DNA from 4 places in the Paenibacillus sp. FSL R7-0210 genome. Region 3 is predicted to be linked to each of the others. Evidence: predicted binding sites of a transcription regulator. Region 3 holds the regulator's gene; each other region holds the start of a gene.

Region 1 (7,724 bases), 2.7 Mb from region 3:
GTGGTATTGCCTGCATGTAACAGCACCAAAGGGGAGTCTACGGACATTGTTATTATCGGCGGCGGCGGCGCGGGAATGACTGCTGCCATTGAAGCGCATAATCAGGGAGCCAAAGTGATATTGATCGAAAAAATGCCTATGCTTGGAGGCAACACCGTCCGTGCGGAAGGCGGATTGAATGCGGCAGGAACACCTTATCAGGCAGCGGCTGGCATTACAGACAGTCCGGAGCTGCATTTCGAGGATACCATGAAGGGCGGCAAGAACCTGAACAACCCGGATCTGGTCAGAACACTTACAAACGGTGCGGCGGCTTCGGTGGAGTGGCTGAAGGAGAATGGAGCCGAGCTGTCTGAAGTGGGACGCGCAGGCGGGGCAAGCGTGAACCGGATTCATCGTCCGGCAGGCGGGGAAGCGGCAGGGAATTTCATCGTAGTCGCGCTGAAGAAGAAGCTGGAGGAGTACAAGATTGATGTGCGCCTGCGGACGACTGCCGATGAGATCGTCAAGAACAAGGACGGCGTGGTTACCGGAGTGAAGGTGACGGATAAGGATGGCAAGCAGTACACGATTAGTGCGAATTCCGTTATCCTGGCGGCTGGCGGTTTTGGAGCTAACATGGACATGATCAAGGGGTATCAGCCGAAGCTGGAAGGGTTCTCTACCACTAACCACCCGGGCGCAACCGGAGATGGTACAACGATGGCAGAGAAGATTGGTGCCAAGCTTGTAGACATGAAGGAGATTCAGATTCATCCGACCACCATTCCTAATCAAGGCGTGCTGATCACGGAAGGGGTACGCGGAGACGGTGCGATTCTGGTCAATAGCGAAGGCAAGCGATTCACGAATGAACTGCTGACCCGCGATGTCGTGTCCCAGAATATTCTGGCCCAATCCGGTAAAGTAGCTTACCTGATCTTCAATGATGAGCTGCGTGCGAACCTGAAGGCAACTGAGGTTTATTTTGGAATGGATCTGGTCAAAGAAGCGGCAACACCTGAAGAATTGGCGGCACAGATTGGTGTAGATGGCAAAGCACTTGCGGATACACTGAAAACGTATAATGGCTTCGTTGCTTCCGGCAAGGATACAGAGTTTGAACGGCCGGATCTTGAGCTGTCTTTTGAAAAGGGTAAATATTATGCAATTCAGGTAACACCGGGAATCCACCATACCATGGGCGGAGTAGCAATTAACACCCAGGCTCAGGTGCTGGATACCAAGGATCAGGTCATTGCCGGGCTGTATGCTGCGGGCGAAGTAACCGGCGGAGTACACGGCGCGAACCGTCTGGGCGGTAATGCACTGGCAGACATCACTACCTTCGGGCGGATCGCAGCGGATGAAGCTGTGAAGGCACTTAAGAAATAGGAACTTTCAGAAGGAGGAATTATTCATGCACAAGTGGACAAAAACCTTGCTGTTCTCTGCCCTCGCGGCTGCAACAGTACTAACAGCTGGATGCTCATCATCTTCCGGCAAGTATGTGGACGGGACCTATGATGGAACAGGCAAAGGGGTTAAGAGTGATATTAAAGTGGCGGTAGAGATCAAAGATGAGAAGATCGACGCCATTACCGTACAGGAGCATAAGGAGACGCAGGCGATGATCGATGCGGCTGTAGAGAATACGATTCCTGAAATTATTGAAAAACAAACCACAGAAGGCGTAGACGCTCTCTCTGGTGCTTCCGGCTCCAGCGGCGGAATTATTGAAGCGGTGACCCAGGCGCTGGAACAGGCCAAGAAGCAGTAAGTCATCATTCAATAGCTTATAAAAGTGTTGTGGTCATATCACCCGAGCAAGCCCAGCCCTCCTGTCTCCGGCAGAACGGCTGGGCTTGCTGCATAGTTCCATCCCCAGAAACAATCACTCTGGAGTAGCTTTACAAATTCTAGTTCAAATAATATAGTTCGAATGGTATAGGAATATGGGACATGAAGGGAGGTCTTCGCACCAGTGGCCAGGAAAAAAAGCTACAGTCTGCGCACAATGATTGCCGTCATGGTGTCTGCCGTTGTCCTGCTGGTACTGCTGATTTTATATTTTATTTTCCGGAATCAGATTATTCCGCAGACCCGGCAGGCGCTGGAGGATAAGGCGATTACGATTGCCCGTACCATCGCCCTGATTCCGCTGGTCTCTGAGGGACTCAGTGAGGGCAACAGCAAGGAGATTCAGGACTACACCTCAAGGATCGCCCGCCGCAATGATATTATGTTCGTGGTCGTGACAGATATGAAGGGAATCCGCTATTCTCATCCGGATGCTTCGCTGGTAGGTCTTCCCTTTGCGGGAGGCGGCCAGGAGATATCGCTGCGCGGAGGGGAGAGCATCTCCGAAGGGGCCGGTCCGCTCGGCAGATCCCTGCGCGGCTTCGTGCCGGTCTATAACAACCGGGGGCATCAGGTGGGTGTGGTCATTGCCGGTCTGTCCCTGGAGCGGGTCGAGCGGCTGGTTCTGATGAATGAGTGGACGATTATTGCGATTCTGGTCTCGGGAGCCTTGCTTGGAGCGGGAGGAGCATTCATTCTGGCGGCCCGGATCAAGCGGATGGTGTTCGGGATGGAGCCGGAGGACATCTCCAAGCTGCTCCAGGAACGCAGTGCGATGCTGGAATCCACGCGTGAGGGAATTATTGCCGTAGATCAGGAGGCGCGGATTACCATCCTTAATATGGAAGCACAGCGGCTTCTGCGGGCAGCGGGGATTGGCGGGAGCGCCATGAACCGGCAGATTGCCGAGTATTGGCCGGAGCTGGGTCTTGAGCAGGTATTGGCTGAGGGAGAGGGGATACAGGACCGGGAGCTGGAGCTGGGAGACAGCTCTCTTTTGGTGAACAGCCTGCCAGTCCGGGTGAACGGGAATATCGTTGGCGCGATTGCTACCTTCCGGGATGAAACCGAATTGGCTGTGCTGGCAGAGAAGCTGTCGGGAGTCTCGGTCTATGCAGAAGCGCTGCGCTCCGGTGCCCATGAGTTCATGAACAAGCTGCATGTCATTATGGGCATGACGCATATGGGTCTGTATGATGAGCTGCAGCAATATATTCTGGGAACGGTAAGCAATTACCAGAAGGAGATCGGGTCGATCACAAGACAGATCAAGGACCCGGTGCTGGCCGGATTTCTGCTGGGGAAGCTGAGCCGGGCACGCGAAGCGGGGATGGAGCTGCTGCTGACCGGAGACAGCTATCTGCCGGAGCCGGCTGATCCGCAGGTGATTCATGAGCTGATTACGATTGCCGGCAATCTGCTGGATAATGCTCTGGAGGCGCTGGGGGAGCTCTGTGAGCAACCCGTGAAGCGGGTGGAGCTTGCTTTTCAATATGAAGAAGGGCGGCTGCTATGCGAGGTTAGCGACAACGGTCCGGGAATTCCGGCGGGCCTGGGGGAGAAGATCTTCGTTCAGGGCTACTCCTCCAAGGGTGAACAGCGGGGAATCGGCCTATATCTGGTGAAGAAAAGTGTAGACAAACTGGGGGGTCATCTTGAGCTTGCCGCCGGCTGCGGGCCGGGAGCACATTTTATCGTGGATGTGCCTTATGAGGTGAAGGAGGAGGAGGGTGTGTGAACATTTAAGGTCTGCATACCCGCTTACTTTAGTTACAAAACTCTTTAATAATTTACGGAAGGTTCCACAAACCGCTTCTTTGGCGCTATGATAATTGTGAAAATATGCACAAGGGGGGCACAACTCACATGAATAAGAGATTAACAGCGGCGCTTATCCTCATTCTCTCCGTGATGCTGGTCATTGCAGGCTGCGGAAACAACAATGCGGGCAGCAGCAAGAATGAGAGCAAGGAAGCGGGCAGCGCGGCCACAGAGCCGGCAGCAACCACTGTACCTACAGAGAAGGCAGAAGCCGTGTCGGGAGCATCCGAAGCGAGCTATACTCCGTACGATCAGTTAAAGGATAAATATGATATCGTCATCGTCGGCGCAGGCGGTGCGGGAATGTCTGCTGCGTTGGAAGCCAAAGCAGCCGGCATGAACCCGGTGATCTTAGAGAAAATGCCGGTTGCCGGCGGCAATACGACTAAATCCTCCTCAGGGATGAATGCCTCGCAGACCAAGTTCCAGAAGGAGCAGGGCATCGAAGACAGCAACGAACTGTTCTATGAAGAGACCCTTAAGGGCGGACATGATACGAACAATAAGGAGCTGCTGCACTTCTTCGTGGATCAATCCGCAGGTGCCATTGACTGGCTCGATTCCATCGGAATCCGCCTGAACAATATTACAATTACCGGCGGTATGAAGGAGAAGCGTACCCATCGTCCGGAGGACGGCTCGGCCGTGGGACAATATCTTGTAGCAGGACTTGTCCGCAATGTTCAGGAGCAGGGAATTCCGCTGTTCGTCAATGCGGATGTGAAGGAGCTTACGGTACAGGATGGTAAGGTGAACGGCGTGAAGGTGCTGTTCAACCAGGCCGATGACAAAACGATCAGCGCAGCAGCAGTTATCGTAACCACCGGGGGCTTCGGTGCCAACAAGGAACTGATTGCCAAGGTTCGCCCGGATCTGCAAGGACTGGTAACGACCAACCAGATTGGCAGCACCGGCGACGGCATTGCCATGATTGAGAAGGTCGGCGGAACTACCGTAGACCTGGATCAGATTCAGGTTCACCCGACTGTACAGCAGGAGAAATCCTACCTGATCGGTGAAGCGGTCCGGGGAGAAGGGGCTATTCTTGTATCTGCTGAGGGCAAGCGCTTCGGCAATGAGATGGATACCCGTGACAAGGTGACGGCTTCAATTAATACACTTCCTGAGAAATCCGCTTATCTCGTGTTCGACGCCGGAGTGAAATCCCGTGTCAAGGCGGTAGATCAATACATCAAGATGGGTGTAGTCAAGACCGCAGATACCATCGAGGCACTGGCGGATCAGATGAAAGTTCCTGCAGCTTCACTCAAGACTACAGTAGATACTTGGAACAGTGCGGTAAAAGCTAAGTCGGATGCCGAGTTCGGCAGAACTACCGGTATGGATAATGATCTGTCCGGTGCTCCGTATTATGCGATTCAGATCGGCCCTGGGATTCACTATACGATGGGCGGAGTGGTGATCAACACCAACACTGAGGTCTTGAACAAAGACGGCAAGGCGATTACGGGCCTGTTCGCGGCAGGAGAAGTGGTCGGCGGGCTGCACGGTGAGAACCGCATCGGCGGTAACTCGGTAGCCGAGATCATTATCTTCGGACGTCAGGCAGGGATTAAGTCGGCTGAATTTGTAAAAGCGCAATAAGCTATTATCCTATATTGTTCTCATGTAAAAGGGATGCTCCGCAGCCATCAGGCTATGCGGGCATCCCTTTCTGTGTTGCAGCTCTAAGGCTGTATCGCCGGGGAGGGCGCAGGCTTGGCCGACCGGGTCAGCGAGAACAGCTCCAGCTCCGGACGGCTTTTGCCGGCCAGCGTATCGGCAAGCAGCTCGGCGGCAATCATGCTGTAGACCGTGCCGTTTCCGCCATAGCCTTCAATGAAGTAGCAATGCGGAAATTCCGGGTGCGGCCCCATATAAGGCAGTCCGTCACGGGTGGAGCCGAAGACCGCTCCCCAGGAATATTCGGCCTTGATTCCTTGAAGTTCCGGGAACAGGGCCGTAAGCTCCTCGACCAGACGCTCACACTGGGAGAGGACTCTTACCTCACGCCGCTCCACGCTGGTAAGCTGCTCATCCTTGCCGCCGGCGATAATCCGGCCTTCCGGGGTAGTCCGGAAATACAGATAAGGCCGGGCCGTTTCCCAGAGCAGGCTCTGCTCATGCCATTTTGGAAGATGTGGCAGAGGCTCGGTCATAATAGCATAGGTGTTGATCAGCTCTGCTCCCCGGTCCTTCTTCATCTCCTGGGTCTCGTACCCCATAGCAAAGACGACTTTCTTTGCAACAATCCGCCCCTGTCCGGTATGACAGATTACGCCGTCTGGATTGTACTCATAATGAAGGGCTTCGGTATGCTCATAGACCCTTACCCCGCCGGAGTGCGCTTTATGAATCAGGCTGTGTACCGTCCGCAGCGGATTGGTTTCCGCATCTCCTTTGGAATACAGCGCACCTGGTTTGGAGAAGGCGTAATGGGCGCGGATCTTCTCCGCCTCCCAGAACTCCGAGTCGAAGCCGTGCTTGATCAGATTCTCATTCTCCTGCTTCAGCATATCCACATCTTCCGGGACGCTGGCATAGAGCAGACTGGTGCGTTCAATGATCTGCGGATCGATGTCCAGCTTGCCGGGCAGGTCAAGAATCGCACGCATGGCCTGCTGGCACAGCTTGTAGAACAACACGCCATTCTCTTCCCCGAAAGTATTCATGCAAGCTGTCAGCGACTTGTCATTGGCGATCTGCAGCAATCCCGTATTGGCGTGGGAGCTTCCGGTACCGATCGTTCTTTTATCGATAAGAACGGTATCTGCTCCACTGAGGGACATGCGGTAAGACATCATCGCTCCGCCCATCCCGCCGCCTACAATGAGACAGTCGCAGGTTATATCTTCCTCAAGCACCGGATATACCGGAGGCTCAGGCAGTGTGTGTTCCCAGGGCAGTTGCCCGCTGACGAGTTTCATAGATCTGTTCGCTCCTTTATGTCATTCAGAGTAGTATTATTTGCACTATTGAAGAGTCTCATGCGTCAAGACCTTAAGGATTATTCATCATATGTGAGCTTGCTTAATGTACCTTCGGGCACATAAACAGCCTTCTCCGGAAGCATACTAAGGAACGCTTGAACAACCAGAAGGAGGGACTACCGAACATGCAATCTAACCAAATGCAGGCACTTAGCGGAAAAGAATTGGAATACATTGCCGATTCCATTTCCAATGAGGATTTGCTGATTAAGCAGCTCGCGGCTACAGCCGGAACCACTCAGAACTCTGCCGTGCAGGGGATCTGCATCCAGCAGATTCAGAGTCATACCCATCACATGGATATGCTGGTCCAGCTGCTCCATCAGCATCAGCAGTACGCACCATCACAGCCGCAATAACAGAACCCACAAACTTTGAAGGAGGTTTTACTGTGTACGCACAGAATGGAACACCGTTTATGGCGGATGAAGATTTACTGAACACAATTTTGGCTGATCTGAAGCGGACTGTCCGCGAGTACACCACAGCAGCTACAGAATCGAATTGTCCCGCCGTCAGACGGGTATTCAATGATCTGACTATGGATACCCTCAGAATTCAGGGGGAATTGTACATGCAGATGTCGCAAATGAACATGTACACCCCTCCGGGCAAAGCGCTGCGCCAGGATGTGGACAAGCAGATTCAGAGTGCCCAGCAGACCCAGCAGAAGCTGCAGCAGTTCGTGCGTGAGAAAACAGGCGGGGCAGGAGCGTATAACCAGCATTCGAATGTTTCGCAGCACCAGCCGAACGTCCAGCAGCATCATAACGGTTCCTATTATATGTAACCCTGGCGATGGCCCTGTGAAGCATTAGAGCGCTTACCCGGCCATGCAGGAGAAAATATAAAGGGAATGAAGTCAAATAGCCCCGCCTCGGCGGGGTTATTTTGTTTGCAGAACGGCACTTTTCATGTCATATTAATACTAAACTCTTTTTTGCAGGAGGCCCTGAGAATGAATGAATTGAAGAGGAAAGTGCTGGAACTGCTCAAGGAGGACGCGCGAAGCTCAACGGCATTAATGGCGACCCTGCTTGGTGCGGAGGAAGAAGATGTGAAGACCGTGATCGC
Region 2 (7,724 bases), 270 kb from region 3:
ACCTTGGAGGATCGTCAGGTTGGCATGGAGAGGCTGAACCTTCTCCGGGTTACGGACCAGTACTGTAACATGATGTCCATCCTGAAGAGCATGGGTAACAATGTGGCTCCCCACCCGGCCGGTGGCACCTAGAATCAATATATTCATATGAAAATAACCTCCTGGTAAGAATTATCCCTATTATAGCAGGGATAGAGCGGCAAAAAAGCCCCGCAGCCATGTGGCAGCTGCGGAGCTTGATATTGGATCTAGCTTGCTTTCTTCGTCTGAGGAGGAGCTGATACGTTACGCGGAGTCCGTACTGGCGAGATTAGCCAGTAGGCCATTCCGACAAAGACACCGCCGCCGATGATATTGCCAAGCGTAACAGGAATCATGTTGTGGAACCAGCCGGCGATGCTCACTGTCTCTGGATGATTCGGCAGCAGCACGGCTACGCTCAGGAGCGTCATGTTCGCTACACTGTGTTCATAGCCGCTCGCGATGAAGGCGAACAGACACCACCAGATCAGGACCAGCTTCGCCGCTTCACTCTTGGCGCGGGAGGACATCCACAGTGCCAGGCAGACCAGCCAGTTACAGAGAATGCCGCGGAAGAACAGCTCCGAGAACGGAAGGCTCATCTTTTTGGCGGCGGCTGCGAAGATCAGATGCTCGGCAGGCGCTGCCTTGAAGAGGCCCGATCCCTGAATCAGCAGCGCCAGCACCACTGCACCAGCTACATTGCCGAGGAATACCAGGACCCAGTTCTTCACCGTGTCCCAGACTGTAGTTCTCCCGGCAAGCGTGCTCACTGTGAAGAACATATTATTACCTGTAAACAGCTCTGAGCCTGCGAATACAACCAAGGTCAAGGCAATCCCGAAGGATGCTCCCATAATCAGCGGCTGGAACGGTGACTTAATCGCTGCCAGCGGTGCCCCCAGTGAGAAGATCAGAATAATACCAATCCCCACATATGCTCCTGCCAGGAGGGCCGCCAAAAAATATTTGGGCAAGCTCTCATTCATTTTGTCGCGTTTCCCTACGGCTGTCTCAACGATATTCTCTACGCTCTGCGTAAACATATCCGCACCTGCTCTTCCTTTAATTTAGGGTTGTTACTGCCGCAGGCAGAGTGACCTTAACAACTCCGCCCTCTACTGTAACCGGATAGACTTCTGCCTGCCCCCGGTCCGGTGCCTGAACCTCTCCGGTACGAAGGTCGATCTTCCAGTCATGCAGCGGATCATATAAATAATAGCCTGATACGATACCTTCCGCGAGCGGACCGCCCTTCGGGTGGGGACTGTGGTTGCGAACCGCATAGACTGCGCCGTCCGATGTGCGGAATATGGCTAATTCCACCTCTCCTGCATGAACTACCCGGCCGATCTGCGGCATGAAATCTTCCACTACACCTATCGTATATTCCCGATTGCTCCGTTCCATTATGCTCTCTCCCTCTCCCTTTAGACTATACCTGTGTCTCTTCGAACAGCGCAGTACGGGTGTTTTTGTCATCCAGCATTTTCCGCCAAGGATCACTCACCTGGGCCAGTGCAAAGTCAATACGTGCCGCCAGCTCTTTACGGTTGTCGTCATTGCCCATAACCACTGTCTGGATATGCTCAAGACCCATGCGCTCTACCCATTCGGAGGTTCTCTCCAGGTAATTACCGGTCTCACGGTAGTACTGGATTACAGCGGAGCAGACCTCAACCAGTTCCTCGTCGGTCTTCACCTTGCAGAAGGCATCTGCGATCCGTGGTTTAATCCCGCCGTTGCCGCCGATGAATACCTCCCAGCCGCCGTCATTGCCGACAATCCCGATATCCTTCGTGCAGGACTCGGCACAGTTACGCGGACAGCCGTTAACCGCCATCTTGAACTTGGCCGGCATATCCAGCCGCTCATATTTACGCTCAAGCATAGCGCCCATGCCCATGGAATCCTGTGTGCCGAAGCGGCAGAACTGCGAACCCACGCAAGTTTTTACCGTACGCAGCGACTTCGCATAACCATAGCCGGACGGCATATCCAGCTCCTCCCACACCTTAGGTACATCTTCTTTTTTGACACCGATCAGGTCAAGACGTTGTCCGCCCGTTACCTTCACAACCTTCACATCATACTTCAGGGACACATCGGCAATCCGCTTCAAATCCTCAGGAGTGGTCACCCCGCCATACATCCGCGGTATAACTGTATAGGTTCCGTCCTTCTGAATATTGGCGCTCATCCGTTCATTGACGAACCGGGATTCTTTCTCATCCTCATGAGTGTCAGGGTAGATCATCCCCAGATAATAGTTCACGGCAGGGCGGCATTTCGAACAGCCTTCTGCCTGCTTCCAGTCCAGGACATGCATGACTTCCTTGGTGGTCCGGAGCCCTTTAGCCGTAATCTCGGCTACGATCTCATCCCGGCTAAGCGAGGTGCAGCTGCAAATCCCCTGCTTGGCGCTCTGCTGGAAGTTGTCTCCGAGAACGAATTGCAGAATCTGCTCCACCACTGGCTTACAGCCGCCGCATGAGCGGGTTGCACCCGTGCAGGCTTTGATCTCATCCACCGTAGTGAAGCCGTTCTCCGTAACAGCATCTACAATGGCTTTTTTGGTTACGCCGTTGCAGCCGCAGACGATTTCTTCATCGGCCATCGCTTCGACGGACATGCCTTTCTTGGCTCCGCCTCCGCCGCAGCAGCTTGTGCCCATAACTTCATCATAGATTTCATTGGTCATCTCTGTGCTGTTTTTCACAAGCTTCTGCAGGTTGGCAGATTCCGTTACATCACCGAACAAGACGGCACCGACAATCACATTATCCTTAAGCAAAATCTTCTTGTAGGTTCGCTTCCATTCATCCTTGGCAGAAATGACGGTATGCTCCGGTGTTTCGGTGAATTCACCAGCGGAGAATACATCTACCCCGGAAATTTTGAGCTTGGTTGCTACAACTGAGCCTTCATAGCCCGGAGTCTGTACACCAGACAAATGCTTGGCAAGAACCATCCCTTGCTCGAATAGCGGTGCAACGAGTCCGTAGCAGGTTCCCCGGTGTTCTGTACATTCGCCGACAGAATACACATCTGCCATAGAAGTCTGCATATAATCGTCAACTACGATCCCGCGGTTAACGGTGATTCCGCTGTCCTTCGCAAGCTGGACATTCGGCTTGATTCCAACAGCCATCACTACAAACTCTGCCGGCAGCTCACTGCCGTCACTGAAGCGCAGACCGGTAACCCGTTCTTCGCCTGTCAGCTCTACCGTCTGCTTGCCCATGGCGAATTTCACACCTTGACGTGTAAGCTCTGCCTGCAGCATTGAAGAAGCGGTACGGTCCAGCTGGCGCTCCATCAGATCCTCCAGCAGATGCACAACGGTAACATCCATACCCAGGTTGACCAGGCCTTTCGCAGCTTCAAGACCTAGCAGTCCTCCACCGATCACAGCCGCCGTGCGGTACTGCTTCGCCGCTGCCAGCATCGCATCGCAGTCCGCGATATCGCGGAACCCGACTACCCCATACTTGGTGCTGCCGGGTACGGGTAGAATGAAAGAATTCGAGCCTGTTGCAATAATTGCTTTATCGTAAGGAACCGCCAGTCCATTATCGGTCAATATTAGTTTGTTCTGTTCATCGATCCGGGTAACAGTTGTGCCGGTATGCAGTGTAATATGATTATCTTCATACCACCCGAGATCGTTGAGAATGATGTCTTCAATTGTTTTGCTGCCTTCAAGTACATAGGACAACATAATCCGGTTATAGTTGGGATGCGGCTCACTGCCGAAGACAGTAATATCATAAGCGCCGCCCAGCTTCAGAATCTGTTCAATAGTGCCTACTCCCGCCATGCCATTCCCAATCAGCACTAACTTTTCTCTTTCCGCTGCCACTGGTAGACCCTCCTTCAGAAACTCTGATTTCTTCAATAACTTTACCTGATAGAGAAATTATACTGTCCCCAATTCCATGACAAGTGTGACCACAGTCACACGGTATGTGAATTTTTTCACACAAGTGGAGATGACTTCTCCTGTCCAAAAAAAACGGATACCCATGCAGTTTCGCACAGATATCCATTCATCGGGTACATGATCTCACTCATATACTTCATTCACTTATTTCAGTACCAGAGAGATCTCCAGCTTGTCCTGCGGACTGAGCTTCATGTCCACTCCATTACCGAGCAGACCTTTATCGTTGACCTTCAGTCTCCATTCCTCGCTGCTGAGCGGTGTATAATCCATAACAGTAAGCACCGTCCGGTTATCCTCGGCAAGCCGGACCATACCGCTGTTCTTGAGCAGTCCCTTGACGGACATATCCTGCATAAAAGAAAGCACATGCGAATGTGTCAGCTCCGGCTGCTCGCTCCCCCCGTTCACCGTGATGATGACAGGCTGAAACATCTTTCCGGTTCCGGCAGGCCCTGCTGACATCGTAATGGCCGAACCCGGTTCCAGCGTCGTATTCAGCTCTTGAACCTTCTTGCCGTTCACCTGAACCTCCCAGCTCATATCCGGACCCAGGGAGACCTTATTCACCTCAAGAATACTGGTTCCATCCGCTGAAAATGTAACAACGCCGCTCTTTCTGAACAGCTCTATTATTGAATTCCCAGGCACGTAAGCTTCGTTAAGCAATCTGGCCGAGCTTCCGGCCATTTCACTGTCACCCACCTTGACTGAAAAGGTTAATCCTTGGCCTCCGTTACTGCTGCCGCCATTCTCTGATCCCAAGCCACAACCGCTTGCCGCGGCTAGCAAGAGAAGGCACAGCATGAAGCGCATCCATTTCGTGGACATCCCACGGCACCGCCTTCATATGTATTTTCCCAGACTCTTTAAGGATAACGCATAGAGGAAGGGTTCTCAAATCATTTCTGCCGGAAGAAAAAGTAAAAAGCCCCCGAAGGGACTTCTACCTTGCAGCAGGTTCTATTGATACCGCAGGAACAAAATGTTGTTCTCCAGATGTACATGCTCGAAGGTCATGCCTTCCAGTTCTTCAAGGCGGGCATAGGTCAGGCGATAAGTCGTGCAGGCATGTGCAGGCGGTGTGTAGTCATTAGTAACTCTGCGCAGCTCGCGCAGAATCTCTCCGGCCCCGTCATGCTCAGCTTCCAAATTATGCAGCAGTCCGCGCAGCTCCGCAAGTCCTTCTTCGGTGGGGTTCTGAGTGTAGGCCAGCATCTTAGGGAATTCGCTCTCTTCTTCCTTCGCTGTATGCTGCAGCAGCTCTTCACGCAGCATATTGAACAGACGGTGCATTTCTCCGAGGTGCGGTGAATCCTCACCGTGAACGCGGAACACCTTGGTTACATTTTGACTGATTAACGGAAGCTCTTCACGCAGATAACGGTGATGCTTGTTCACAATATAATCCACCAGCTCCTCCGAAGAAGCCTCGTTCCAGGCGGTATCCTCTTCCAGAACCGGGTGCTGCTCTTGCAGCTTGTTCAGCTCCTGCACCATTGCTGCCGGATCAAGACCCTTCTCGGCAGCGGCTTCAGCCAGCGGCTTGGCACCTCCGCAGCAGAAATCGATCCGTTGTGCCTTGAAATAATCTGCTGCTTTGGGGAACTGCAGGACAATATCTCTGACCATTGCTTCCGGGGTGAACCCGGGATGAATTGTTGTATCGTTTAATTGATTGGACGCCATGTTGGCCCCTCCTCAGGTTAAGATGTAGGTTTGTGCTTCTTTTCACTTCTACACCTTATCACTGGGCTTAGGCGGAACTTGTGATTGTACGCACTGAATATAACAAATTTTAATGAACGCGAACTTTTAGTATTCTTATGTAAAATATACTAGACATTTTGTTTTATATATTTTACAATATGCGTGAGGTGAGGGAATGGGGAAGAATCTGAGGCTCAAAGCCTCCAGAGCGGCAAAAGACATGTCGCAAAAGCAGCTGGCGGATGCCGTGGGGGTCACAAGACAGACAATTATCGCGATTGAGAATGGTGATTACAACCCCACTCTGAGGTTGTGCATTGACATTTGTGTAACCCTTGGGAAGACGCTGGATCAATTATTTTGGGAGGGAACGAAGGATGAGCAGAACGAACCTGGATGAGAGACAATTGCAGCAGCGGCACAAGGCGGGGAATCAGGCATTTCTTTTGATGGCATTCTTATTGCTGGCAGACATGGCGCTGCAAAACTACGGAATGAAGTGGCTGGAATATCCGCTTAGTAATTACGCAATTTTCATGCTGGGTGTGGGTTCCTATCTCGTACGGCTGATCTGGAGCGGTGCATATGTGGGACCGGGCGGAGCACAGGGCGGAGCAAAAGGGAAAAACGTTCTGGGGGCACTGCTGGCGATCGTGGTGGCAGCCTGCATCCTTATCGTTACCTTCGTGAATCCAACCGCCCAATCAGCAGCAAACAGCGGTGCGAACGGGAAGGTGATTCTGATCATTTCCGTTACAGCAGGACTGGTCATCTTAAGCACCGTGTACTTGATCCGGCGGAGGAATAACCGGGCGGAGTAGAGTGGCTTGTACTGCTGTGAGTGACTAGAAGTACAAATAAAGGAGGAGCGGAGCGATCGCCTTTGTGTTTGGATTTCTACCGCGAAGAGCGGTTTGTATCAGGAAATCCAAACACAATAGCGGCCGGAAGTCCAAATGTTCACCGCAGCGACGACTTGGTTTTAAGTTCAACTCTTTTTTCGAGCTTCACCTTTTCTATCGAACCGTCGCCTGCATGTAAGTCCGCTTGCCCTGCGCATCCTTCAGGTAGGGGCCAAGTCCGGCGAACCGCGAATGATCCACATATACACCCGTCATCCATCTGCCTTCGGTCAGGCCGCCGTTCCACTGCAGCACCAGATCGGGGGCAGAGATCCATTCCTGATACACTCTGATGTTCTTATCCTTATATTCTTTGGCCGGTTTGTTCAATTCGCTCAGCGGTGCCGGGGTAAGGTAGGTGGGCACGAAATATACAGAGATCAGCTCCATATCCTCCTCACTCAGAAAAGCCGCCTCCCCCAGGTAAGGCTGGAGCAGCCGGGTATTCTCATACATGGACCATATCACAGCTTGAAGTACCATGCTCTGGCTAATTCCATTATGAAAAGTAAAACGGCGCTGAGCATTTGAGCCACTCCCTCCCTTAGCCGTTACCGGCTCCAGGCAATGCCGTTCACAACCGATACATTTCCAGCCGGACGGGCCTTGAATCCATTTTTGAAACACACTCCCGCTGTCATTATCCCCTTTATAAAGAGAAGAAATGATCTCATACGGCACACCGATCCACGCATCCCACAGAGAATCCGGGAGATAGTTATGAAGCATGAACAACACCTTGTCATAGATCAGCTGTACTTTAATCGAAGCAGTCTCCAGTTCGGCGACATCCTTTTTTCCATAGGTTATTTCCCGGGAAAACAAGGTGATGGTCATGGTCCTCGCCTCCTAAAAGTTGTGTGAGCCCTCCGCTTCCTTTCATCAGCATCGTCCAAAACACATCCCGTAAGCATCCGTCTGCCTTATAACCCTGGGCTTTTCCTACTTTTGTTAACGCTTCCACACATCCGTAATATTTAGTATGTTCTATTATATTACACAGGTAGGGCCTAAGTGCAAGGTTTATTTGGGCAAAATTTGCATAAACAAGCGAAAACGGCATTGCCGTCCTTATAAAGGACGGTACCGTTTCAGCGAGAAATAGAAGGATAAGTTATCGTGTGAAACCTATAAATTCTTATATTTCA
Region 3 (7,724 bases):
CCGTGAGGTGAAGCTGAAGGCGATGATCTATAATGCTCTGGGCTGTATCCGGGCTTCCCAGGAACGCTTCAATGAAGCCAGTGAGCTGTTCAGCCTGTCGTTGCTGCATGATCCTGATCTGCCGGAGCCGAACGTGAATCTGGAGGTGTGCCGCAGACGGGGCGGGAAGCTGGAGTTTGGCCATCAGCTGGTTTCGCTTTTATAATTTATCCTCGGTTTCTTTAGGCGATGCGCCCCACTTCCCGGGGTGTGCATCGCCTTTTTTCGTAACTTCTGTTATGCTGATAAAGAGTCTCAAGTGAAAGGGAATAGAACTTATAATGAAATTTGCCGTGCTTGATTTTGAAACTACGGGAACCCAATCTGTGGGAGAGATCATCCAGGTTGGCCTTGCCATTATAGAAGAAGACGGGACGATCTCCCGGGTGTATGGTTCCTATGTCAAGCCCGGAGCGCCAATTCCTCCTTTTATTACGGGCCTGACCGGAATTACAGACAGCGATGTACAGGATGCGCCGGAGCTCGATGAGATGATGATGGAGCTGGTGCCGCTGCTGGATGATGTAGTCCTCGTCGGACACAATGTCGCGTTTGATTTTCATTTTTTGCAGAATGCGCTGGACCGCTGCGGCTACCTGCCGTTTCAGGGGCGGATTCTGGATACGATCGATTTTCTCAAAATATGCTTTCCCTCGCTGAGCACCTATCAGCTTGGCGCGGTAAGCAGCCACTTCGGCATTACGCATGACCGTCCCCATCAGGCGGACAGTGATGCGCTTGCCACGGCTATTGTGCTGCTCAAATGTCTGGAAGAGCTGCAGAGTCTGCCGCTGCTGACGATTCAGCGGCTGAATGAGCTGTTCGCGGACGAAGACAGTGATCTGGCCTGGTATTTCGACGGACTGCTGCGGGAGCGGGAGATGGAGACCTTTCAGCCGGAAGGTGAGCTGAGCTTCTACCGCCAGCTTGCGCTGGCTGTGGGGGACTGGGCAGAGCTGGCTACGCCACGGGAGGAAGGAAGCGTCAATCCGCTGGAGAATATTACCTTTGAAGAATATATGGATGAGGTAACCAAGCGGCTGAAGGCTGTTCTTCCCCAGTATGAGAGCCGAGAAGCCCAGGAGCTGATGATCCATGAGGTCATTACAGCGCTTGAGCAGGACAAGCATCTGCTGATTGAAGCGGGAACAGGCACAGGCAAATCGCTGGGTTATCTGCTTCCGGCCATCTACCATAGTGTGAAAAGCGATCAGAAGGTGATGGTCAGCACGCATACCATTAACCTTCAGGACCAGCTGCGGGAGCGGGATATTCCGCTCTTAACCAGCGTTGTGCCGTTCCCGTTCAAGGCCTCCATCTTTAAGGGAAGAGGGCACTATTTGTGTCTGCGCAAGTTCGAACATAGAATGAACAAAAAGGACTTTACGAGTCCAAGGGAAGAAGCGCTCACCGCTGCGCAAATGCTTGTCTGGCTGACTCAGACGACGACCGGCGATGATGAGGAGCTTAACTTAAGCGGACGGGGCGGCGATTTCTGGGAGACGGTGGCCAGTGATACCGACTCCTGCCTGGGACGCGCCTGTCCGTGGTTCCGCAAATGCTATTACCACCGGGCCAAGCATGAAGCCGGGATCTCCGATGTGGTGGTCACCAATCATTCCAAGCTGTTCGCAGATGTCAAAGCCGGGCATCAGCTTCTTCCGGCGTACGACCATCTTGTAATTGATGAAGCCCATCATCTGGAGGATATTGCCGGCAAGCATCTTGGCATGCAGATGAAATATTTCACATTCGCCCATACCCTCACCCGACTCTATAAGGATAGCCGGAGCGGGCAGCTGCCTGCCCTCCGCCAGAGTCTGCAGTCTTCGGGCAGTGAGCAGGCTTCCGAATGGAGCGGCGTGATCGACCGGATCTATCCCGATCTGCTGACGGTGAAGGAGTCCTGGGATGCGCTCAGCGACCGGCTCTTCAGCCTGCTGCCCGAGCGCAGCGATGCAGGGGCCGGTGAAGCAGGCCAGCTGGTGGCACGCCTGCAGCCGGGCAAGAAGCCGAAGGATTGGGAGGAGCTGGCTGCCCTTGAGAATACACTGAACCTCAGTCTGAGCGATATCATCCGCAAGGGCGACAAAATGCTCAGTGAGATGCGTGACACGGACAGCCAATCCTCCTCAGACAGTCTTGTGACCGATATCGGCGGGTTATTCAAGGATCTGGCATCCATTAGAGAGCAGATCCGCTTCTTCATGAGTCTGAACGATGAGAATATCGTGTATTGGCTGGAGGGAAGCGGTAATTATAAGGGCAAGTCGCTGCAAATGTATGCTGTTCCTGTAGATGTCAGCACCCAGCTCAGGGAGCTGTTCTTCGATAAGAAGAAGAGCATTATCCTGACCTCGGCCACCTTATCCGTGGATAAATCCTTCCAGTTCATGATTGATAACCTGGGTCTTGGCGAGGCTGCAGAGCAGCGGCGTCTGATGACTGCACTGCTTCCGTCGCCATTCAAGTATCGTGAGCAGGCTCTCCTGGTCATTCCGCGGGACTTCCCGAGCGTCAAGGGGAGTATTGGGGATGCCCGCTTTGTGGACACCCTCGTGCACTCCCTTGCTGAGACAGCTGTAACAACACGGGGGCGGATGCTGGTGCTGTTCACCTCCTACAAGATGCTGCGCCAGGTGTATGAACCGCTGAAGGAGGCACTTGCCTCACAGGATATCGCGGTACTCGGACAAGGTGTGGAAGGCGGCAGCCGGAGCAAGCTGATCCGCCGCTTCCAGGACAGCCCGGCTTCGGTCTTGCTGGGTACCAGCAGCTTCTGGGAAGGGGTGGATATCCCTGGAGAAGCATTGACCTGCCTGGCGATTGTCAGACTGCCGTTCCAGCCGCCGAATCACCCGCTGGCAGAAGCGAAGTCAGAGCTGCTTCAGGCACAGAAGAAGAATCCGTTCATGAAGCTGTCCGTGCCGCAGGCTGTCATCCGCTTCAAGCAGGGCTTCGGGCGGCTGGTCCGCACGGCGCAGGACCGGGGCATCGTAATTGTGTACGATACCAGAGTGATTGAATCGCATTACGGAAAGTACTTTCTGTACTCGCTCCCCGGTCCCAAGATGGAGCATATGCTCACCGAGCAGATGGTCCCGAGAATTGCCGAATGGCTGGATGACGGCGGGGTTTCCTAATTCATCTGCTATTGCTATTATTAATAAGTCATGATTATCCTGAAGATCCGTTCCCGCCTGTCCTGCCACTCCGGCAGGCGGCGGGGCACGGTTGCTATAATTGTACGGAATGAAGTGTAGGCTAACAAAACTTTTAAGGAGGAGAATACATGAAATCGGATAAAATATCGGAGGCCGTCGTGCGCAGGCTCCCAGTGTACCTGCGTTTCCTGAACGATCTCCAAAAACGTGAAATCTCCACAGTCTCTTCTCAGGAGCTGGGCCAGAAGCTTGACCTAAATCCCGCCCAGATCCGTAAGGATTTGGCTTATTTCGGTGATTTTGGCAGAAAAGGCATCGGCTATGATGTATCTTATCTGATTGAGAAGATCCGCCATATCCTGAAGCTTGACCAGCAAATTAATGTTGCACTGGTTGGAGCCGGTAACCTCGGTCATGCTTTGTCTAACTACAACGCTTACTTGAAGGATACGATGAAGATTACTGCCATCTTCGATGCCTACCCGCCGAAGGTGGGCCAGCAGATCAACTCGCTGGTTGTGCAGCCGATGGAGGAGCTAAGCAGTACCATCCGCTCGCAGGGCATCCGGATCGGGATTATTACCGTGCCTGACAGCGAAGCCCAGAACGTAGCCGATATTCTTGTGGATTCCGGTATCGAAGCGATTCTGAACTTCGCACCGGTTATTCTCAAGACGCCTGCCAATATCCGGATTCATGCCGCAGATTTCACCACAGATCTGCAGAGCTTGGCCTATTATTTGCATGATGGAAAGGATGAGGCTGAAGATGAGCAGTAAGATCACGATAATCAAGAATGGGCACTTCCTGGTTCCGGGCAGTGACAAGCCGGTACTGAGCGGGTACATGTCCCTGGAGAATGATCTGATTACTTACATAGGTGAAGCTGAGCCGGTAGTGGAGGATGGTGCACAGGTCATAGACGGCAGCCGTCTGCTGTTCATGCCGGGTCTGGTCAATACCCATGGGCATACGGCCATGTCACTGCTGCGCGGATACGGCGACGATATGGTGCTTCAGACTTGGCTGCAGGAGAAGATGTGGCCGATGGAAGAGAAATTCACTGGTGATGATGTATATTGGGGAACCTCGTTGTCTGTACTGGAAATGCTGAAGGGCGGCACAACCACCTTCCTCGATATGTATGATCATATGGACCGGGTAGCGGAAGTAACGGAGCAGTCCGGTATTCGTGCTGTGCTGATGCGCGGCGTAATTGGGCTGTGCCCGGAAGAGGTACAGCAAGCGAAGCTTGCTGAGGCGATTGCTTTTGCCCGTAACTGGCACGGCAAGGCTGACGGCAGAATTACGACCATGCTCTCACCGCACGCCCCGTACACCTGTCCTCCAGAGTTTTTCATGAAGTTTGTGCAGGCTGCCCATGATCTAGACCTGCCAATACACACCCATATGTCCGAGACGCGCCATGAAGTGGAACAGAACGTGGCCGACTACGGCCTGCGTCCGGTCGCGCATCTGGAGAAGCTCGGGATGTTCACCCGTCCTTCGCTCATTGCCCACGGGGTTCATCTGAACGATGAAGAGATCGGGATCCTGGCCCGCCATAACGTTGGCGTGTCGCATAACCCCGGTAGTAACCTGAAGCTGGCCAGCGGGGTAGCCCGTGTTCCTGAGCTGCTGAGAGCCGGGGTTAAGGTCTCTCTGGGGACAGACGGTGCGGCGAGCAACAACAATCTGGATATGTTCGAAGAGATGCGGCTGGCGGCTCTGATCCACAAGGGCGTAAGCGGTGATCCTACAGCGGTACCGGCTCCTGAGGCGCTTCTGATGGCTACGGAGTATGGGGCGCAGTCTATTTTCCTAAGCGGGGTGGGCCGGCTTGCAGCAGGAATGAAGGCCGACTTCATCGCACTTGATATTGACCAGCCTCATCTGCTGCCGCATACCGATCTGCTCTCCCATGCCGTATATTCGGCAAGTGCCAAGGATGTAGAGCATGTATGGGTGAACGGCCAGCAGGTTGTGAAGCATGGACAATGCCTGACACTTGATGAAGAAGCCATCCGCCGCAAAGCACAGGAGACGTTCGAGAGCCTGCTTAAACGGTAATTCAAGGGAACGGGAAAGGAAGCAGCGTGGTGAAGAAGAAGAGGAGAAAATGGATCTGGCTGGGGATTACCGTGGTGCTGCTCCTTCTGTTCGGACTAAGCCAGTTCTATGCCTACATTATGAAGGACCAGTGGAACGAGCGGAGTGAGGCCAAGGAGCTGGCCCGGGCGCGTGCCGGACTAACAGAGGTAACCAAGGCCCAGAAATCTGTCTGGAATGAGAATGAGATCTACTGGGTGCTGACCGGTAAAAATGAAGCAGGGACCGAGCTGATGGTGTGGGTCCGTTTCACCTTGGAGGGCAAGCCTGCCGGAGGCGACAACGACCTGTATGCTGAGGAACTGAGCAATGGCACCTCAGAAGAGAAAATGCGCGGAATCATAGCCGCCCAGCTGCCGGACATTACGATCGAACGGCTGCTGCCCGGTGTATACAACGGGGAATATGCCTGGCAGCTATTTTACAAAAAAGACGGGCGATTCTATTATAATTTTTACCGCTTCAAGGATGGCAGCGCCATCGGTGAGGGGTACAGTCTGCCGAACCGCTAGCGTCACTTTAAGCGGCCGGGCGTTCAGGCTTGAACTATATTTAGAAGCGGGAGATACAGTGATACTGTACTCCCGCTTTTTTGGCGTGTTATATACGAGTAGAGAACAGGCTAGAGCTGTTCATGGACTTGAGGGACACCAGGATCTGTGGCTTACTTAATAAAGGGGAGGCATTGATCGGAGCTGCTCCCTACTGCTCTGTTGTCAATATGTACATATACCAGTATATATAGATTGCAGTACCATTCATGTACATCGGGCTGTTTTCAACCGGGTTCAAGCGACATTGATCTGCTCATTGTCGTAGAGGACAAGCTGTCCGCAGAGGTCAATCATAGACTTGCCAGGCGTAGCGTAGCCTTTCATGACAGTCTGCCGAATAATTGCGGAATAGGAATATAGCGGTGCGGCAGTCGCCGAAGGCTATGAACCGCGCGAATTAACTGATTTTGCGGAATTTATGATGGCTGAAATCAAGCGGACTCCAAACTGAAGATTGACCGGGTAAAAATGATAAGCGCATGAAACATCCAGAAATTAGTATCAAAAATTTTAAATATATTCACAACTTTATGTAAAATCGTATATACACCTATGATATACTACTACTTGTACTAAGACATGCTTAAGAGCATGTCCGTCTCGGATGGGCGCTAGACACGCTGGCTGGTCTTTATTATAGAGTTGTGCTCGGTCATTATTGAGAGGAGGACGTTTCTTGAAACTTCGTCTTGTGCCTGTACTGCTAACGTCTCTGCTGTCTGCTGCATTATTGTTTGGTGGCTGGTATTCCTACCGTACATTCGCGGTGCAGGAGCCGCTGCAGAAGCTGGTATCATCCTACGAGGGAGTGAAGGATTCCCATATTACTATTAAACGCAATGAGGTCACTTTGAAACTGGATTTGCAGCCGGGCACGAAATTACGTGAACTGGTGCAGTATGTATCAAGAGAAGGCAGCACTGCTATTGACGGACGGACCCTGAAGCTGGATGTGGAACAGAAGCCGAGTGAACTGCTGGATGAGTATTGGGATAAAGCGATGTTCTCTGTAGCAGAAGCGATGGAGAGCCGGAAGTATACATTGATACCAGCCAAGCTGGACGGATTGAAGGAGCAGGAGAGCAAGTACAGCGGGGTTACAGCTACCACAGAGATTGACGACAATAATGTATATGTAAGCCTGAGCAACGGCACAGAGAGCAAATTTATCATTCTGCCACGTGCAGCAGCCAAGATGGGAGTGTGGAACAATGCCTAAGTACTGGAAAGAGGTTGTAGCCGGATTCGTTCCGGTCATGCTGATTTTTATGGCTTTTGTGGGGATCAATATCTTCCCTGTAATCATAGCGCTGGGCATGGTTGCCGCGCTCCTGTTCATTGCTCATGCCCGCGGCGGTCTGACGGTTAATGCAGGTGCAGATAAGAAGCGCAAGAAGAACGGCCCTTCCAAGCTGACCTTTGAAGAGATCGGCGGACAGGACAATGCCAAGCAGGAGCTGCGTGAAGCGCTGGACTTCCTGATCCGGCATGAAGAAATCAGCAAGTTCGGGATTCGCCCGCTCAAGGGAATTCTGCTTACAGGTCCTCCGGGAACAGGAAAGACGCTGATGGCTAAGGCTGCGGCACATTATACGGGCTCCGTGTTTGTAGCTGCCTCGGGTAGTGAATTCGTTGAGATGTATGTCGGTGTGGGTGCGGGACGCGTACGCGATTTGTTCAAGGATGCCCGCACACGCGCACTCAAGGAGAATAAGCAAAGCGCCATTATTTTCATTGATGAAATCGACGTCATCGGCGGGAAGCGCGAAGGCGGACAACAGCGTGAATATGATCAGACCCTCAATCAGCTGCTGACAGAGATGGACGGGATTTATAACAACGATACCCCGCGCATCCT
Region 4 (7,724 bases), 4.7 Mb from region 3:
CGAGACAAGCATCGCCTTCTCATCTTCCGTCAGCCGGTAGCTGCCTGCGGTATCGGCATTATCCTGATCCTCGCCCGCCGTACGTCCAATGACAACAACCGCTTTGGCTGACTGGCTTCTTGCCTGTTTCACCAGCTCGTCCGTAAGCGGCATTTCCTTCTGGTTCCACGGCTCCGCAGCCCATACCTTGCCGCCGTCATCGAACGGATTAAGCCCGATCCAAGCCTCGTAGGCTGCAGCCAGCTCTTCATTCACGCTAATGTTCTTCTTGCTGCGTAGTCCATCCAGCAGATTCGTCGTATATGCAACGTGAACGCTACCGCCCGATCCTGTACCGCTGCGGTAATAGTTCACCTGTATTCTGCCAAAAACAGCGACGCTCTCACCGTTACCCAGCGGAAGCACCTGTCCCTCATTCTTAAGCAGTACCGCACCCTCTGCGGCTACCGTCCGGCTAAATTCTGCAAAACCCTCTAACGGCACTCCAATGTTCTGTGTACTCAATTGGTTTCCTCCTGTATGTTCATTTCCCATGCTGTGGGTTGATTCTATAGATAACGCCCTCCCTGCAGGGAATATACGTTGCCTTGAATCTGTATGGTCCATCATATAGCATATCCTTCTAAGAATATAAGCTCCAGCCAGATTATTCAAGCACCGCTTGCCGGATCACCGGGATGCACATCTGTCTGCATAAATTTTTTTAGCTAAAAAGACACCTCTAATAAAAAAGACACCTGTGCGGGCGTCTCTCAAGCCTGTTCCTATGCAATCCGCTCCGCCTGAAGAGATACGGCCGGATCTTCTATTGATTTTATCTGCGGCGGCGGCCCTTCATCATGCGGTTGTACATAATAAGAGCTGCAACGATCATGCCCAGCATGGCTACACTGCCTGCCGATTCCTGCGACATGCCGAACATAAGGCAAATACTTGTCACTAACTGTCTTGTCAGCAGCGCAACCGCAATCAGCATGATGGGCCGCCATATGTTATATCCTCTCACTTCAGCAACACTCCTAACCCGGATTTCAATAACCGTATGATTCCTCATTCCATGAACCATCAGTTTCTATTATAGCACAAGACGGAATGCGCATACATTTTACACGCGGCCAAGAAGGGGGGGATACCTTTGACAAGAACGTATGTTCGGTATATAATGCTCACATATGAGGGGGATTGAGACCGTGGATGTAATGGAGAAACTAGAGATTCTGACCGCTTCCGCCAAATACGATGTAGCGTGCACTTCAAGCGGTTCCGACCGCAAGGGCCAGGCCGGGGCGCTCGGCAACACCTCCGCGATGGGCATCTGCCACAGCTTCGCGGCGGACGGCCGCTGTATTTCGCTGCTGAAGGTGTTAATGACCAACGGCTGTGTATATGATTGTGCGTACTGCATCAACCGCAAGTCCAACCCCATCCGCCGGGCTGCCTTCACCCCCGAAGAGATCGCAGATATCACCATGCAATTCTACCGCCGCAATTATATAGAAGGACTATTTCTTAGCTCAGGCATTATGCGCAATCCGGACTACACCACCGAACAGCTGATCTCAGCGCTTGAGCTGCTGCGCAATGTCTATCATTTCAACGGTTATATTCATGTAAAAGCCATCCCCGGAGCAGACGATGCCCTGCTGTCCAGACTTGGGCTGCTTGCCGACCGCATGAGCGTCAACATTGAACTGCCCTCGCAGGAGAGTCTCGGACGGCTCGCCCCCGATAAAAGCAAGGTGTCCATCCTGAAGCCGATGGGGCTGATCACAAACCGGATTAAGGAGAACCGCTCCGATATCGTCCGGTATAATCACGCACCCCGCTTCGCTCCGGCTGGACAGAGCACCCAGATGATCGTGGGGGCAACGCCGGATACCGATTACCAGATCCTTAATCTGACGGAGGGCTTATACCGCAAATACGCACTCAAGCGTGTATTTTTCTCGGCCTATACCCCTGTAATAGAGGATTCCCTCCTGCCCGCTCTAGACACCAAGCCGCCTCTGCTGCGGGAACACCGGCTCTATCAAGCCGATTGGCTCCTGCGCTTCTACGGCTTCAAGGCGAATGAATTATTGGATGAGGCCGTGCCGAACTTCAACCCGCTGCTGGACCCCAAATGCAGCTGGGCCGTTAACCACCGGGAGCAATTCCCCGTTGAGATCAACCGCGCCCCGTACGAAATGCTGCTGCGTGTACCCGGCATCGGCGTTAGAAGCGCACAGCGGATCGTGAAGGCCAGACGGGCCGGATCGCTCGATTTCCATGCGCTGAAGAAGCTGGGAGTGGTCCTCAAGCGTGCCCAGTTCTTCATCACCTGTAAGGATAAGCCGCTGGAGGGGCTGAAGGTAAGCGAGCATACGCTGCTTCGCTCACTCATGTCCGGGGAGCAGCTCGCTCTCCAGCAGCCGCAGGTGGAGCAGCTCACGCTGTTCGACGACTTTAACCTCTCCACCTTGCCCGCCGCCGGGGACTGGAACAGCTTCAACAAGGGGGCGAAGGCCTGATGTTCAAGCCGTCCGCACTGGCGTACACCTATGACGGAAGCTTCGAGGGTCTGCTGTGCTGTGTATTTGAGAGCTATGCCTGGAAGGAGATACCGCTGGCGATTCATGCTGAAGGCGGGGAAATAGGCCTGCTGCTGGAAGCGAAATGGATTGAGACCGACAAAGACAAGGCCGCACGGGTACTGAAGTCCCTGCCGCTGCGGATCAGCCGCGAAGCCGAGGAGCTGGTGCGTCTGGGCTTCTGGAGCTGCGCTCCCGAGAAGGAAATGCTGCTGCTGAACTTCCTGTATCTCGGCTTCCGGCATGGCCGCAAGGTGATGAATATGCTGGCGGATGACACCGTTAACACGCTGATGAAGGCTGTCCAGCAGCTCCGGCATGAAGCGCATCTGTATACGGGCTTCGTTCGCTTCTCCGTATACGGCCCGGTCATGGCCGCAGTCATTGAACCGCAGGGCTATGTGCTGCCTGTAATCCAGGAGCATTTCTGTGACCGGTTCCAGGGGGAGAGCTTCATGATCTACGATCAGACCCATGGGGCTGCGCTGATTCATGAGCCCGGGCGTGAGGCCATCGTGCCTTTAAACGGTTGGACCCCGCCTGAGCCGGATGAGACGGAGGAATCTTACCGCCGCTTATGGACCGGCTTCTATCATGCCATCGGCATCAAGGAGCGCCGCAATGACCGGCTGCGTTCCTCGAAGATGCCGAAGCGATACTGGAAGCACATGGTGGAGATGAACGGCAGCAACGGGGTGCCTGTACTCACCGCGGCGCAGCGGAAGAAGGCATTGCAACCGGAGGTCCCGGAGACCATAATCCAGCTCCAATCATTGGACAAAAAGAGCGCTCCGCAGCCATCAACATGACTACCGGAGCGCTCCTTAATTGAAGCCTACTATATTATTAATGAAATAACACGATCATCTAGAGCTTAGTTCAGAGCCTTCCATACCCAGCTCTCAACCTCTGGAAGGTCGATGCCTTCTTCACGGATGTACGCGTGATGCTTCTGCACCATGGCGTCCATCTCGTCAGCGATAGCCTGGTATTTGTTTGCTTCCGGCAGGCTCAGCACAGCTTCCTTCGTAAGATCGAAGCGGTCCATCTGGTTCAGTACACGCATATCGAACGGTGTAGTGATATCGCCATTCTCGCGGTAGCCGTGCACATGCAGGTTGTGGTTGTGGCGGTCGAAGAACAGGTCTTTGATAAGGCCTTCATAGCCGTGGAAGGCGAAGATGACCGGTTTATCCTTTGTGAAAAATTGATCAAACTCTTCGTCAGACAAGCCGCGCGGATCGAGCTTCTGGCTTCTCAGCTTCAGCAGATCGACTACGTTAATGTAACGGATTTTCAACTCAGGCAGCTTCTCATGCAGGATCGAGATGGCAGCCAAGGCTTCCATAGTTGGTTCGGTACCCGAAGAAGCGATAACGAGATCCGGCTCTTCGCCTTTGTCGGTGCTGGCCCAGTCAATGATCTTAAGGCCTTTGTCCACCAGCTCCTGAGCTTCGTCAGCCGAGAACCACTGCGGACGCGGATGCTTGGAGGATACGATCAGGTTGATCTTCTGGCGGTCATTCAGGATCTTGTCGAACACAGCCAGCAAGCTGTTCGCATCGGACGGCAGATACTCACGGATGAATTCAGGCTTCTTGTCAGCCAGATGGCCGAGCAGACCCGGATCCTGGTGGGTATAGCCGTTATGGTCCTGCTGGAACACTGTCGATGTAGCGATCACGTTCAGGGAAGGAATGTCTTCTCTCCAGGTCTGATCTGTAGCCTTGCGCAGCCACTTGAAGTGCTGGGTGATCATCGAATCGACCACGCGCAGGAAGGCTTCATAACTGGCGAAGAATCCGTGGCGGCCAGTCAGTACATACCCTTCCAGAATCCCCTCTGCCTGATGCTCCGACAGCTGGGAGTCAATGACACGGCCATAGGGAGCGAGGAATTCATCCTGCGGTTCCTGAATGGCATCCATCCATTGACGCTTGGTCACTTCGAATACTGGTCCCAGACGGTTAGACATAGTCTCATCCGGTCCGAAAATACGGAAGTTGCGGTTCTCTTCGTTGAGGGTTACAACCTCTTTCAGGTATTTGCCCAGTACGGCCATATCCTGTGCAATTACTTGGCCTGGGGCGGAATTATCGAGAGTATAGTTGCGGAAGTTCGGCTTGTGCAGGTCTTTAATCAGCTTGCCGGCATTCGTTACAGGGTTCATCCCCATACGTCTGTCGCCGGTTGGCAGAATTTCAGCCAGATCTGCGTTCAGACGGCCATTCTCATCGAACAGTTCTTCAGGTCTGTAGCTGTTCAGCCATTCAAGCAATGCCGGAGCATGCTTCATGTTCTTCTGATCGACCGGAATCGGCACCTGATGGGCACGGAAGGAGCCTTCGTTCGGTACGCCATCCCACGATTTCGGACCGGTCCAGCCTTTAGGGGAGCGGAAGACCAGCATCGGCCATACAGGGCGTGTAGTATCGTTATTTTCACGGGCGTTCTTCTGAATGGCGGCAATTCTCTCTACGATTGTATCCAGCACCTTAGCCATTTCCGGGTGCATCAGATCCGGGTTCTCGCCTTCTACGAAGAATGCCTCCCAGCCGTTGCCGGCAAAATAGGCGGTCAATTCTTCTCTGCTCATCCGGGAGAGGATGGTCGGGTTGCTGATCTTGAAGCCGTTCAAATGCAGAATCGGTAACACAGCACCGTCTGTAATCGGGTTGATGAACCGGTTGGACAGCCAGGAAGCGGCCAGAGGACCGGTCTCTGCTTCGCCGTCACCTACAACTACAGCGGAGATCAGGTCAGGGTTATCCAGAATCGAACCCACGCTGTGCGACAGGGAGTAACCCAGCTCGCCGCCTTCATGAATCGATCCGGGTGTTTCAGGAGCTGCATGGGAGGCAACACCGCCAGGGAAGGAGAACTGCTTGAACAGCTTTTTCAGACCAGGGATGTCCTGAGTGATCTGCGGGTAGATTTCGGTGTAGGTTCCGTCAAGATAAGAGTTCGATACCATCACCTGACCGCCATGGCCCGGGCCTTCAATATAGAACATGTTGAGATCATATTTAGTGATTACGCGGTTCAGGTGCGCATAGATAAAGTTCTGCCCAGGGATCGTGCCCCAGTGTCCGATCGGCTTCACTTTGACGTCTGCATCCTTCAACGGTTCTCTTAACAACGGATTATCCTTCAAATAAAGCTGACCTACGGAGATGTAGTTCGTTGCACGCCAGTAAGCGTCAAGCTTTGCCAGATACGTTTTCGAGGAATAATCCACCTGTTCGATTGTTAATCCCATGTCTTCCACTCCCTAATCTTTTTCTTTGTAAATTGAATGTATCACTTCTACATTTACATCATACATCGGCATTTCAGAAATTCAATCTTTTTAGAAATTAATACGGTCCAATATTGTGAAATTTTGAACATAGTATGAATTCCTCTGCAAATCACGCACAAAAAGATGTTTATTTTTATAATTATGGATTAATTTGTTATATTAAAAAACTCTAAAAAGACCGGGATTCCTCCCGGCCTGCTATACCTCAGTTATGCTATTTACACCGTCCATCCGTTAATGCACAGATACAAACGTGTTAAACTTCAGATACTCATAATGGAAGCGCATATGCGAAAACTCAAACGGCGTGCCGTTATCCAGGAAGAAGATCCCCTCCATAATCCCTACGGGTTCATTCTCCTTAAGATGGAGCAGCTCCTGATCATTCAGCAGTGAAGGCTCGGCAAAAATAGACAAAAAGGATTTGGTCACCGCCAGATTGCGCGACTCCTCCAGATAATGAAAAATCGACCCCTCAATAATCGTCTGGTCGAGATTTTGCACAATTTTGATCGGAATATATCCCGTCTCAATCATGAAAGGCGCACCTTCAAACAGGCGCAGACGCACGATCTTATACACGAAATCATGGGGCATCAGGAACAAATCCCGCTGAATTTCCTCCGTGGGCCGGATGACCTCGAAGCTCAGCACCTTGATCTCCGGCTTCTTGCCGTGCATCTGGAAGTTATCCGACACCCCCAGATTAGAGCCTTCGTAATTGAAGATCGAATCGTTCTTTATGTATAACGGATTGATGAAGGTGCCGGAGCCGCGTTTCTTGAAAATAATGCCCGAGCTCTCCATCTTCATCAGCGCACGCTTTATGGTACTGCGGCTAACCTGATACGCCTCGCTGAGACTGCGCTCATCCGGCAGCTTCATATCGGCGTACTGCCCGGCAAAGATCTTCGTTTTGAGGTCAGCAATAATCTGCTTGTAGACAAATTGGGTCATGGGGTTCTCCTTCGCCGGAACTTTGCAGAACGAAATATTCAAGATTAAATATATCATAATTTAGATAGGGCAAAAAGGATGAATCCACGGATTCACCCTTTTTGACGCTTGTTATCCCAATCCCTATACCATTTGACAATCTCCCGGCTCGGTTTCTCCGCAACCTCTGCTTCCATGACCGTTTCCAGCAATACATACTGTCTTTGCACCAGAAAATGAAAGCCCATTCTATCCGATATTTGCATGTACAATAATTGCGCCTGCTCCTCTAACGGATAGCGGGTGCAGACCTGTTCAATGTGCTTGAAGGCCTGTTCATATTCTGCATTCCCCATATACCAGCGGACCAGATTCAGCTTCAGCCGAATCCACTGCAGCTGGAATCTCTGCCGCTCAAGCTCCGCCCACACATAATCGTACCCCTCCAGATATTCGCTCTTGAACAGCTTCAGGATTCGTTCGTATTCGGGCAGTGTGTCATTCGAGAGCTCTAACCCCGCTTGGATAAAGCGGTCAAACTCATCAACGTCCAGGCAGATTCCATTCAGCTTGAGCAGATAGCCGTCCGCCGTATTTTGCAGGAGAATCCGTTCTCTGCTGAAGGGCTCCAGCATTTTGCGGATATGATACACAGCCGTATATAACTGCGGATAGGCCCTGTTCGGATCAAAATCAGCCCACAGCAATTCAATCAGAGTGGCTTTACTGACCACTTTGCCGCGATGATGCAGCAGGTAAAAGAAGATTTCCTGCGCCTTCGCCGTTCTCCATTGCAGTGACGGAAGCTCCTGACTCCCTTCGTAGATCCGGAAGGCATCGAGCATCAGCATTCTCCAGCTTGTCTGCGCTGACGCTGCCCGGGCTGCCAGGCCAGGCTTCTGCTGAGCATTCAATCT

What was found. Region 3 encodes Rex, which represses fermentation and respiration genes when NADH is low (regulators of the CRP and FNR family bind a similar motif). Its sites were predicted from a motif close to TTGTGAAATATTTCACAA; they were not measured.
Region 1: a site for Rex is predicted at 3,672-3,689, ahead of MKY64_RS18290 (flavocytochrome c). Genes of this name have one in related genera too.
Region 2: a site for Rex is predicted at 5,684-5,701, ahead of ric (iron-sulfur cluster repair di-iron protein). Genes of this name have one in related genera too.
Region 4: a site for Rex is predicted at 5,943-5,960, ahead of MKY64_RS26225 (phosphoketolase family protein). Genes of this name have one in related genera too.

What each region holds. Positions count from the first base shown of each region.
Region 1 covers NZ_JBBPAR010000001.1:4,256,437-4,264,160, reverse strand. Annotated here, with positions in the region: gene MKY64_RS18305 (flavocytochrome c) at 1-1,374, shown strand, start outside; gene MKY64_RS18300 (FMN-binding protein) at 1,400-1,759, shown strand; gene dcuS (DcuS/MalK family sensor histidine kinase) at 1,964-3,577, shown strand; gene MKY64_RS18290 (flavocytochrome c) at 3,706-5,265, shown strand; gene MKY64_RS18285 (NAD(P)/FAD-dependent oxidoreductase) at 5,349-6,587, opposite strand; gene MKY64_RS18280 (hypothetical protein) at 6,776-7,009, shown strand; gene MKY64_RS18275 (spore coat protein) at 7,042-7,440, shown strand; gene MKY64_RS18270 (Lrp/AsnC family transcriptional regulator) at 7,609-7,724, shown strand, end outside.
Region 2 covers NZ_JBBPAR010000001.1:1,269,659-1,277,382, reverse strand. Annotated here, with positions in the region: gene MKY64_RS05340 (NAD(P)-dependent oxidoreductase) at 1-147, opposite strand, end outside; gene MKY64_RS05335 (formate/nitrite transporter family protein) at 249-1,067, opposite strand; gene nirD (nitrite reductase small subunit NirD) at 1,087-1,431, opposite strand; gene nirB (nitrite reductase large subunit NirB) at 1,457-3,883, opposite strand; gene MKY64_RS05320 (hypothetical protein) at 4,109-4,795, opposite strand; gene ric (iron-sulfur cluster repair di-iron protein) at 4,928-5,623, opposite strand; gene MKY64_RS05310 (helix-turn-helix transcriptional regulator) at 5,850-6,074, shown strand; gene MKY64_RS05305 (DUF6773 family protein) at 6,052-6,495, shown strand; gene MKY64_RS05300 (hypothetical protein) at 6,691-7,413, opposite strand.
Region 3 covers NZ_JBBPAR010000001.1:1,535,399-1,543,122, forward strand. Annotated here, with positions in the region: gene MKY64_RS06595 (tetratricopeptide repeat protein) at 1-205, shown strand, start outside; gene dinG (ATP-dependent DNA helicase DinG) at 321-3,182, shown strand; gene MKY64_RS06605 (redox-sensing transcriptional repressor Rex) at 3,332-3,982, shown strand; gene MKY64_RS06610 (amidohydrolase) at 3,972-5,273, shown strand; gene MKY64_RS06615 (cell wall elongation regulator TseB-like domain-containing protein) at 5,303-5,824, shown strand; gene MKY64_RS06620 (hypothetical protein) at 6,543-7,085, shown strand; gene MKY64_RS06625 (AAA family ATPase) at 7,078-7,724, shown strand, end outside.
Region 4 covers NZ_JBBPAR010000001.1:6,220,078-6,227,801, forward strand. Annotated here, with positions in the region: gene MKY64_RS26205 (glycoside hydrolase family 3 C-terminal domain-containing protein) at 1-504, opposite strand, end outside; gene MKY64_RS26210 (hypothetical protein) at 815-1,006, opposite strand; gene MKY64_RS26215 (putative DNA modification/repair radical SAM protein) at 1,200-2,510, shown strand; gene MKY64_RS26220 (TIGR03915 family putative DNA repair protein) at 2,510-3,379, shown strand; gene MKY64_RS26225 (phosphoketolase family protein) at 3,445-5,829, opposite strand; gene MKY64_RS26230 (GntR family transcriptional regulator) at 6,106-6,828, opposite strand; gene MKY64_RS26235 (response regulator) at 6,921-7,724, opposite strand, start outside.